Regions from separate parts of the Rhizobium sp. WW_1 genome, predicted to be linked through region 2. Evidence: predicted binding sites of a transcription regulator. Region 2 holds the regulator's gene; each other region holds the start of a gene.
What was found. Region 2 encodes LexA, which represses DNA repair genes until DNA is damaged. Its sites were predicted from a motif close to TGTTCNNNNTGTGTTCNG; they were not measured.
Positions count from the first base shown of each region.

Region 1: BJ928_RS03505 (PA0069 family radical SAM protein) is a predicted target of LexA. The motif match lies at 1,976-1,993, and genes of this name have one in related genera.
Region 3: BJ928_RS19785 (ribonuclease) is a predicted target of LexA. The motif match lies at 1,548-1,565, and genes of this name have one in related genera.

Region 1 is NZ_RAIN01000001.1:742,671-745,949, reverse strand. It holds gene BJ928_RS03510 (ribonuclease HII) at 1-630, opposite strand, end outside; gene BJ928_RS03505 (PA0069 family radical SAM protein) at 749-1,906, opposite strand; gene BJ928_RS03500 (glycosyl transferase) at 2,148-2,666, shown strand; gene BJ928_RS03495 (hypothetical protein) at 2,843-3,157, shown strand; gene moaB (molybdenum cofactor biosynthesis protein B) at 3,189-3,279, opposite strand, start outside.
Region 2 is NZ_RAIN01000010.1:182,443-185,721, reverse strand. It holds gene BJ928_RS26420 (ComEC/Rec2 family competence protein) at 1-1,413, shown strand, start outside; gene lexA (transcriptional repressor LexA) at 1,394-2,116, opposite strand; gene BJ928_RS26410 (VOC family protein) at 2,533-3,279, shown strand, end outside.
Region 3 is NZ_RAIN01000006.1:349,563-352,841, reverse strand. It holds gene ettA (energy-dependent translational throttle protein EttA) at 1-660, opposite strand, end outside; gene BJ928_RS19785 (ribonuclease) at 787-1,470, opposite strand; gene BJ928_RS19780 (alpha/beta hydrolase) at 1,699-2,631, shown strand; gene BJ928_RS19775 (DMT family transporter) at 2,651-3,279, shown strand, end outside.

The DNA of each region.
Region 1 (3,279 bases), on a different contig from region 2:
ACTCATGCGATGCAGTGAGCAGGGACCGTGCTCCTCGATGCCGGCGCGATGCTTCGCCGTGCCATAGCCGGCATGGGCTGCAAAACCATAGGCGGGGAAGACGAGACCGGCCCGCGCCATCATCCGGTCACGTGTGACCTTGGCGACGATTGACGCGGCGGCGATGGAGAAGGAGCGCGCATCGCCCTTGACGACGGCCTTGCCGGGGCAGGCGAGGCCGGTGGGCACATCGAGGCCGTCGGTCAACACGTAGCTTGCCGGCACGGCCAGGCCGCAAATGGCGCGCCGCATGGCGTCAAGGCTGGCCTTGCGGATATCGGTCGTATCGATGCGGGAAGCACTAGACGAAGCGATAGAGACCGTTGCTGTTGCAAGAATCTCGACAAACAGTTCCTCGCGTCTCGCGGCAGTCAATTGCTTGGAATCGTTCAGGCCGTTCGGAATATGCTCGGGGTCGAGAATGACAGCGGCGGCGACGACCGGACCGGCAAGCGGCCCCCTGCCGACTTCATCTGCTCCGGCAACCGGCCAATGCCCGGCGCGGCGCGCAATCAGCTCCAGTTCGAAGGTGGGAACGAGCGGAGCATCTTCGAAGAGCATTGGAGAATCGGGCGGTGCGCGGCGTGGCATGCGGCGAAGCTCGCACACCGCCCGATCTCCTGCAAGCCCCCGGTGGATCATGGCGGCGAACCAAGGGGCTTTTCCAGCGGGTACAGGGAAACCCGCAAGGAAGGTCGCAATCAAATAATCAGAGCAGCGACAGCTGCACGCCGCTACCGTCAGGCGGCAGGAACAGGTCGTCGCGCAACGCAATATTGCGGCGCGTGAGCTCAAGCCGGCGCGTCGCCATTTCGAAGCGACGGCTGATCTGCCAGGCATAGGGACCGGCGCCCTTCATGCGCTTGCCGAACTCCGCATCATAATCCTTGCCGCCGCGCATCGAACGGATCAGCGACATCACGTGACGATAGCGATCCGGATAGTGCTGCAGCAGCCAATCGCGAAACAGCGGGCTCACCTCCAGCGGCAGCCGCAGGATGACATAGCTTGCCTCCTGCGCGCCGGCCGCTTTGCCGGCATCGAGGATGCGCTCGATCTCGTGGTCGTTAAGCGCCGGGATGATCGGAGCCACCATGATCGAGGTGCGGATGCCCGCTTCGTTCAAGGCCTGGATGGCCTCCAGCCGCCGCGGCGGCGTCGCAGCCCGTGGTTCCATCGTGCGCGCGAGCTTGCGGTCGAGCGTCGTCACCGACAGGCTTACCCGCACAAGGTTCTTGGCGGCCATCTCCTTGAGGATGTCGATGTCGCGCATGACCAGCGCCGACTTGGTGACGATGGCGACCGGATGGTTCGCCCGGTTCAATACGTCGAGGATCTGGCGCATGATCCGCCATTCCTTCTCGATCGGCTGATACGGGTCGGTATTGGTGCCGATGGCGATGACCCGCGGCTTGTAGCCGGGTTTTGCCAGCTCGCGTTCCAGAAGCTTGGCGGCGTCCGGCTTGGCAAACAGCTTCGATTCGAAATCCAGACCCGCCGACAGGCCCATATAGGCATGTGTCGGCCGCGCGAAGCAGTAGATGCAGCCATGTTCGCAGCCGCGATAGGGATTGATGGAGCGGTCGAAAGGAATATCGGGAGATTCATTGCGGGTAATGGCCGTGCGTGGCTTTTCCACCTGCACTTCGGTCTTGAAGGGCGGTAGTTCCTCCCAGCTTTGCCAGCCGTCGTCGAAGGCCTCGCGCTGCTGCGGCTCGAAGCGGCCGCTCGGGTTCAATCCGGCGCCGCGTCCACGCCGGCGCTCGACGTCGACCCTGAGGCCTGTATCGGCGATCAAGGCGTTGGCAACGTCTGCCGTATTGGCAGGCGCGAAAGCGACCTGCCCTGCAAGGGACTGCTCGTTCATCGGTAGCTCCAGGGCGGATCATGCCATCGCATTCCGCGTCTAAGATGATTAAATTCCTATCCGACAAATGAGAACATTGCAAGAACAAAATGCGGATTTGCGCCGCACCATGAAGCGTTTTCTCTCCCCTTTTTTCTAGGCCCTGCCAGCACTCCGCTTCCATGCGTGAGCCTTTGCTCAAACAATCGAGCGCAAGGCTTATGCGCTGGCAAAAAATTGTGCGCCGCTCTATAAATGGGCAATGTTGACTGTTATCATCGAATGCCAGGATCACGAACCCGAGCTGGCGCAGACATTGGCGGCATTGGTGGGAGGCGCGGTCGAGGGGCTGGTCAGCGATGTGGTCGTGCTTGACCACGGTTCCAGCGACGGCACATCGAAGGTCGCGGATGCTGCCGGCTGCCGCTTCTATTCACAGTGGGATATCAACGACATATTGCGGTCGGCGAGGGGAGACTGGCTGCTGCTGGTCGAGCCGGGCGCACGCCCGCAGGCCGGCTGGATCGATGAAATCGCCGAATATGTTTCCCTGAACAAGGTCCCGGCGCGCTTCACCGCTTCGCGAGGCTATCGCCGACCCTTCCTGAAGCGGATCGGCCGCAGTATGCCACCGCTCGAACTGGGCCTGCTGCTCTCCAAGCATCAGGCCATCTCCCTTGCGAAGACCGGCATGCGCCTGGCGGAATTTGCTAGGGGTCAGAAAGGCCGGCGGCTTTCAAGCGAGCTCATTCCTTCCTGGGTGGCGCGCGCGGCACGATAGGCACCGTCGCCCGATCCGAGATTCCATTTGAAAAGCTGCAAATAGGTGCGATAATTGTGGCGTGGCGGCACCTTTCGCGTGTCGCGTCGGGCCGACCATAGAGATGCCGATATACGGCGGAACAGGTCAGCGGAACACTCCTTGTCCGCCGGGATACCGGCGAAAGGAGGTGCGTTATGAAACGCACGATGTTCACTGGCTTTATCGCTACAGCCTTCGTGGCAACCGTTATTCTTTATCCCGGCGTCGCCGCTTCCCAGGCGACGCTCGCCTGCGCCCAACGCGTCGATATCGTTGCCTTTCTTGGCGACCATCTTTCGGAAAAGCTTTCCGCCGTCGGCAAGCTCGATCCCAGTACGATCATGGAGATCTACACGGCCGAAAGCGGCAACTGGACGCTCCTGATGAGCGATGCCTCCGGCCATAGCTGCATCATCCTCAGCGGCGACAAATGGGAATCAATTCCCACATTGCCGGGCCCGAAGGCATAACGGACCGGATAGGCCTGAAGGTGTGCTGGATCTATCTGGAGCCGGCGCCGCGCTTCAGGTGCTCGTCGAGGCGCGGCATGATCTCCACGAAATTGCAGGGCATGTGGCGGTAGTCGAGCTGC
Region 2 (3,279 bases):
TTTCCGGGTGTAGCGCAGGCATGGCCGACCAAGAAATTTGCGGCCTTCGGCGCGCTCCTGACGGTGACGGCCTACTACCTTATCTCCGGTTTTGGCGTATCCGCCGAGCGCGCTTTCATCATGATGGCGATCATGCTCGTGGCCGTGCTCTTCGATCGGCCGTCCCTCAGTCTGCGCAATGTCGCGTTATCGGCGATCGTCATTCTTGTTCTCTCGCCGTCGCAGGTGCTCGGCCCGAGCTTCCAGATGTCCTATGCCGCGACGCTGGCGCTGGTGTCGGGCTACTCGCTGTGGAAGCGGCGGCGGCATCGCGAAAGCGTCCTGCCGAAGATCCGCGTGTTAAGCCCACTGCTGTTCGTCGCGCGTTTCTTCGGAGGGGTGATGTCGACCTCGTTTATCGGTGGCGCATCGACGGCCATCTTCTCGATCGAGCATTTTCACCGGTTGGCGACATATGGTCTTGCCGCCAATCTGGCGGCCATGCCAGTTGTCTCCTTCATCGTCATGCCATTCGGCATGGCGGCAATGATGCTCATGCCACTCGGTCTCGACGGACCTTTCTGGAAGGTGACCGGAGAGGGACTGGAACTCGTCATCGCGATCGCGAAAACCGTCGCCGGCTGGGGCGGCGATATCACCTTCGGCCGTCAGCCCGCCTGGTTGATGCCGACATTCATCGTCGGCTTCCTGGTCATGAGCATATTGCGGACGCGGCTTCGCCACCTTGGCTTCCTCTTGTTGCTTTCGTCCGTTGGTGTGGCAGCATTCGGGAGCGGCGTGCCGAAGCCGGACCTGATGATTTCCGAAGATGGCATGCTGGTGGCGCTGCGGCAGGACGACATTCTCGCTACCAATCGCGAGAGGCCGCAAGCATTCATCTTCGAGCAATGGCAAAAGGCATTGGCCGCGGCAGAGCATCAGCCGCCGACCATGCTTCCGGCCGACAGCAGGCTGCCGCAACTCAGCAAGGCAGATCGCGGCAGGAGGTTAAGCAGCGAAGAACAGAACGTCGTCCGCAAGGCAATGGAGGCAGCGCTCGACCGAACGATGCAGGGAAGCTTCGCCTGCCAGAAAGGCGCATGGTGCGTGGCCATGCTCGACAATGGCGCCTTCTTGATCACTATAGAGAATGCAGCCTATCTGCCGTCAGCCTGCGATACCGCAAACATTGTCGTGACACCAATCCGGTTGCGGCTGGATCGCTGCCGCTCCGGAGCGACGCTCATCACCGGCGCAACATTGCGGCGAACGGGATCGCTCGAAATGGCACTCGACGCAGATAAGCCCAATATCTCCACCGCCTTCGACAATCCGCAGAGACCATGGACCCGGCATCGAACTTACGACTGGCGCACTGGAAAATTCGACGCGCCAGTCATATCGGCATCACCGGTCAGTGATAGCGACGAATAAGGCCGACGAGCTTGCCCTGGACCTTGACGCGATCCGGCCCGAAGATGCGCGTTTCATAGGCGGGATTGGCGGCTTCCAGCGCGATCGAGGCGCCCTTGCGGCGGAAGCGCTTCAGCGTCGCCTCTTCGTCATCGACGAGCGCCACGACGATATCGCCGGGATTGGCCGTCGTCGAATTGCGGATAATGACCGTATCGCCGTCGAAAATTCCGGCATCGATCATCGAATCGCCGCGCACTTCAAGCGCATAATGCTCTCCCGAGCCGAGCATGTCGGCCGGAACGGTAATATCGTGCGTATTGTTCTGGATCGCGGAAATCGGCACGCCGGCGGCGATGCGACCCATGACCGGCACGGACGCCGAACCATTGTGATCGTCATTTGCCACTTTCGGCGGGGCGGGTGGAGCCACAGGCTGAGGCTTGCCGAGACTGCCTTCGATGACGCTCGGTGAAAAGCCACGGCGCGGCTGCAAGCTGGGATTATAGGCATCCGGCAGTTTGATGACTTCGAGCGCTCTCGCCCGGTTCGGCAGCCGGCGGATGAAGCCTCGCTCCTCCAGCGCCGTGATCAGACGGTGAATGCCGGATTTGGAGGCCAGATCCAGTGCGTCCTTCATCTCGTCGAAAGATGGCGGAACACCGGACTCCTTCATGCGTTCGTGAATGAAGAGAAGCAGTTCCTGCTGCTTGCGCGTCAACATCGTCTTGGAACCCCAGAATCAAGAAAAACGGTGAAACAAATCCAGAACGGACACTATATGTTCCATATGTGTTCCGCAAGTACTTAAATTTCGGTAAAGCCTTGTTGCGTCGATTAAATAATTACGACTTGCGAATGGACCGGCTGAAGGGATCAAAGCGTTATATCCACGCTAAACTATCGGAAAATATGGGAAATGCTGTTCTGTCAACTGGCAGCCTTTTGTAATGCGGCCGCTATGTTTAGGATACGAAGCAGTGACATGTGATACTGCTGAAGCTGGCTATGAGGCAGAATCAGTCCTCACGTTTGCGAGATCGTCTTCCGCTGGCGAAGTCCTGAAAAGCTTCGTGTGCCCATCTTGAATTGCGCTAGGGATCGGCGCAAATCTGCTGCCGCAGGCATACAGGAGGAGCCATGACTTCGTCCCCGCATCCGCTGGATCATCTCGTGCTGCCGGCCGTGAACATAGCGCTTGCGCGCGAGCGCCTCGGCAAGCTCGGTTTCACGGTGGCTCCGGAGGCGCGCCATCCTTTCGGCACCGAAAACGCCTGCGTCTTCCTTGCCGACAAGACCTATCTCGAGCCACTCGGCGTGGCGTCTCCGGAACAATGCGAGACGAGTATCGTCGACGGGAATGTCTTCGTCGCCCGTGACCAGGCCTACCGCTTCCGGGTTGGTCAGGATGGCTTCTCGGCTGTGGTGTTCGGCACGGATGATGCCGTTGCTGATGACGAGCGTTTCAGGGCGGCAGCCATTTCGGCGGGGCAAATGCTGGATTTTTCCCGACCTATGAAGATGCCGGACGGAACCGAAACGACGGCCGGCTTTCGTCTCGCTTTTGCTGCCGATCTGCGCGCGCCGGACTTCCTCGCCTTCTGCTGTCAGCGTATCAATGCCTTGCCGGCTGACCGCAGCGTGCTCGAACACCATAAGAATGGCGTGACAGGCATCGCGCGGGTAGCGCTTTGCGCGCCAAAGCCGGCGGCTTATCGCAGCTTCTTTGAAGAGGTTGCTGGCGGCCCGCGGATAATGGAGCATTCGTTCGGCTTGACGGTCAGGGTGGCCAATGCGGATCTGGAGATTTTGACGCCGGAGGGCATGGAGGTATTTTATGATTTGCCGTGTCGCACCAGCGATCCTGGGCTCAGGGCGCGCGCAATC
Region 3 (3,279 bases), on a different contig from region 2:
TGTGACATTGTCGAGGAAGTAGCGATCGTGGGTGATCATCATCACGGCACCCGGATAGTCGCGCAGATGCTTTTCCAGCCAGGCGATGGTCTCGGCGTCGAGATGGTTGGTCGGTTCGTCGAGCAGCAGCAGGTCCGGCTGCGAGAGAAGCAGGCGGCAAAGCGCGATACGGCGGCGCTCACCGCCGGAAAGGCTAGTGACTTCGGCATCGCGCGGCGGGCAGCACAACGCTTCCATTGCCATCTCGACCTGGCTTTCCAGATCCCAGAGATTCTGGCTGTCGATGATGTCCTGGAGCTTGGCGCCCTCTTCCGCAGTCTCGTCGGAATAGTTCATCATCAATTCGTTGTAGCGATTGAGGATTTCGGTTTTCTTGGCAACGCCTTCCATGACGTTTTCGAAAACCGTCTTGTTCGGATCGAGCTGAGGCTCCTGCGCGAGGTAACCGATGGTGGCGCCTTCGGCCAACCAGGCTTCGCCGGTATATTCCTTGTCGAGGCCGGCCATGATGCGCAGCACCGTCGACTTACCCGCACCGTTCGGGCCGAGAATACCGATCTTGGCGTCGGGGTAGAAGGAGAGATGGATGTTCTCGAGGATCTTCTTGGCGCCATAGGACTTATTCAGTCCGGCCATATGATAAATAAACTGACGTGCCATAGCTTGGGTTACTCCACGGGCGGATAACATTGCGAATTGTGCCGCTATGTAGGCGAAACCCGGCCCTCGGGCAACGGCGAAACCTTGTCCGAGGGCATTTATCCGCGTCGCAAAGACCGGATTAGGCTAGAAACCGGCCGCGTCCACCACGCCGCGGTCACAGCCGAAGGAAGTGCTGCCCGCCCCCTGGATGAGCTTCGCAAGCCGAGGCTCGTTACCCTGCGGCGGATCGATCGCATCTTCCGAGAGACCTATGGTCAACTCAGAAATCATCCTGACATTGCCGACGCGGCGGCAGCTCATCTTGATGCGGGCATTGGCCCCCTCGCCGAAGCTCTGGTCGAAGGCTGCCTTGATGCTTTCGGCGTCGAGCTCCTTGCCGATGTTCTGGGCGAAGAGATCGCGCACCGTCGATGCATTGAGTTCGGTAATCAGGCCGGCGGCGATGGAGAAATATTGGTCGGCGCTGAGCTTCGTGCAGGTGCCGTGCTTGATCCACTCGTGCCGCTCGAGCCCGGATTGCGTGCCCGGCATCACCTTGTCGAGCTTGGTCTTCACGTCTTGCGACAGCTGTACCGCCGGCAGGTCCTTCCAGTCGCTGCTGCGATCTGCCTGCTTCAGATCATCGGAGACATCACAATATTGCTGCCGCATCGGCCAGAGGCCGTGCAACGAAAAATTCGTGGCGTCATGATTGTCCGACGACTGGTTCCGGCACTCCGCCTTCTTCTGGTTCGTTTGGCAAAATGTCGGCTCCCAGCTTGCCGCCAGGATAAAGCGCGTCCGCCCGCGGCTATGGTCCTGCGCCATGGCGCCGGTCACAATGCCGACCGAAAGGATTGCAACCGCAAATACCCGAAGCCAATGCTTCATTCCCCGCCTCCAACTGGAACATTATGGGAACAAATAAGCAGGTTGCTCGAGTGTGCGCAATCCTGAATCGCGGCGCTCGGAAAGATTTATTTCTGTGAGCTTCACCACCTATCCATTGCAATCGGGCGGATGATAACCTTTCGTTCAATCCGGGAGGAATGAAGCATGTTCGCCGAGACACAGCGCCTGAACAGTCCGACGGGCGCGACCCTTGCCTATCATCATTTGCCGACGGCGATCGATGCTCGCGGCGTCCTTCTGATCTCGCACGGCCTCGCCGAGCACTCCCGTCGCTATGAAACCTTCGCGAACGCGATGGCCGCCCAAGGATTTCATGTCTATGCCCATGACCATCGCGGGCATGGCGAGACCGTTGCCTACGATGCGCCGATCGGGCGCTTCGCCCGAAGAGATGGTGTCGAGCAGGTCATCGCCGATGTCCTTGCCATGCGTGAGCTCGCCGCAAGCACCCATCCCGGCCTGCCGATCATCCTGTTCGGTCATTCCATGGGCGGTCTAATCAGCCTGAACGCGGCCGTCACCTATCCCGACAAATTCGATGCCGTCACCGTGTGGAACTCGAATTTCAATCCAGGCATTGCCGGCCGCGCCGCCCAACTCATTCTCAGGACCGAGCGGATGTTCAAGGGATCGGATGTGCCAAGCGGACCGCTGCCGAAATTGACCTTCGGCACCTGGGCGCGATCTATTCCGAACCGACGCACGGACTTCGACTGGCTCTCCCGCATCCCGGCGCAGGTCGACAAGTACGTCGCCGATCCGCTGTGCGGCTTCGATGCCTCCGTCTCGCTCTGGCTCGACATATTCGAACTCACCTTCCGAGCGCCACAAAGGACCTATCTCGACCGTCTCTCTCGCGACATGCCGATCCATCTCGTCGGCGGTGGCAAGGACCCGGCAACCGACAACGCGAAGGCAATTTCCTGGCTGGCAAATCATTTGAAAGGTGCTGGCCTCGCTCATATCACCACTGAGATCTATCCAGACATGCGGCACGAGACGCTCAACGACATCGGCGCCGAGCAAGCCATTTCCGACTTTGCCGATTGGTGCAAGAAGATGACGGCAAAGAACTGATTCTCAAGGAAATTCTGTAATGAACACCTCCAGCGGCTCCTCAGTCCGATTGCCGCAATCGGAGCTGACCTTCGGCCTGTTGATGATGTTTCTATCCGTCGTCCTCTCGCCGATCATCGACATCTTCTCCAAGCTCGCGGCAACAACCATTCCGCCGGGAGAAGTCACTGCCGCGCGCTTCATCTTCCAATCGCTCTTCGCACTGCCGATGATGGTTATGCGCGGACAATGGGGTCTGTGGACATGGCGGCGCAGCGGTATTCATGCCATCCGTGCTGCCGTGCTCACACTGTCCATGGTGTCCTTCGTGACCACGCTGCAGGTCATGGAAGTTGCCGACGCCATCGCCATCTTCTTCGTCGAGCCGATGATGCTGACGATCCTGAGCAGCATCTTCCTTAAGGAAACCATCGGATGGCGACGCTACACCGCCTGCGCCGTCGGCTTCTTCGGCGCGATGCTCATCATCCAGCCGAGCTTTCAGGAAGTCGGCTTCATCGCGCTACTGCCCGTCGTCACCGCCCTTTGCATTGCCGTTTACGTGATGATTACGCGCGTCGTCTCCCATAGCGAGGATGCCTGGTCGATGCAGTTCCAGACGGGCATATGGGGCATCGGCCTCAGCCTGATCCTGCTCGCAATCGGCCG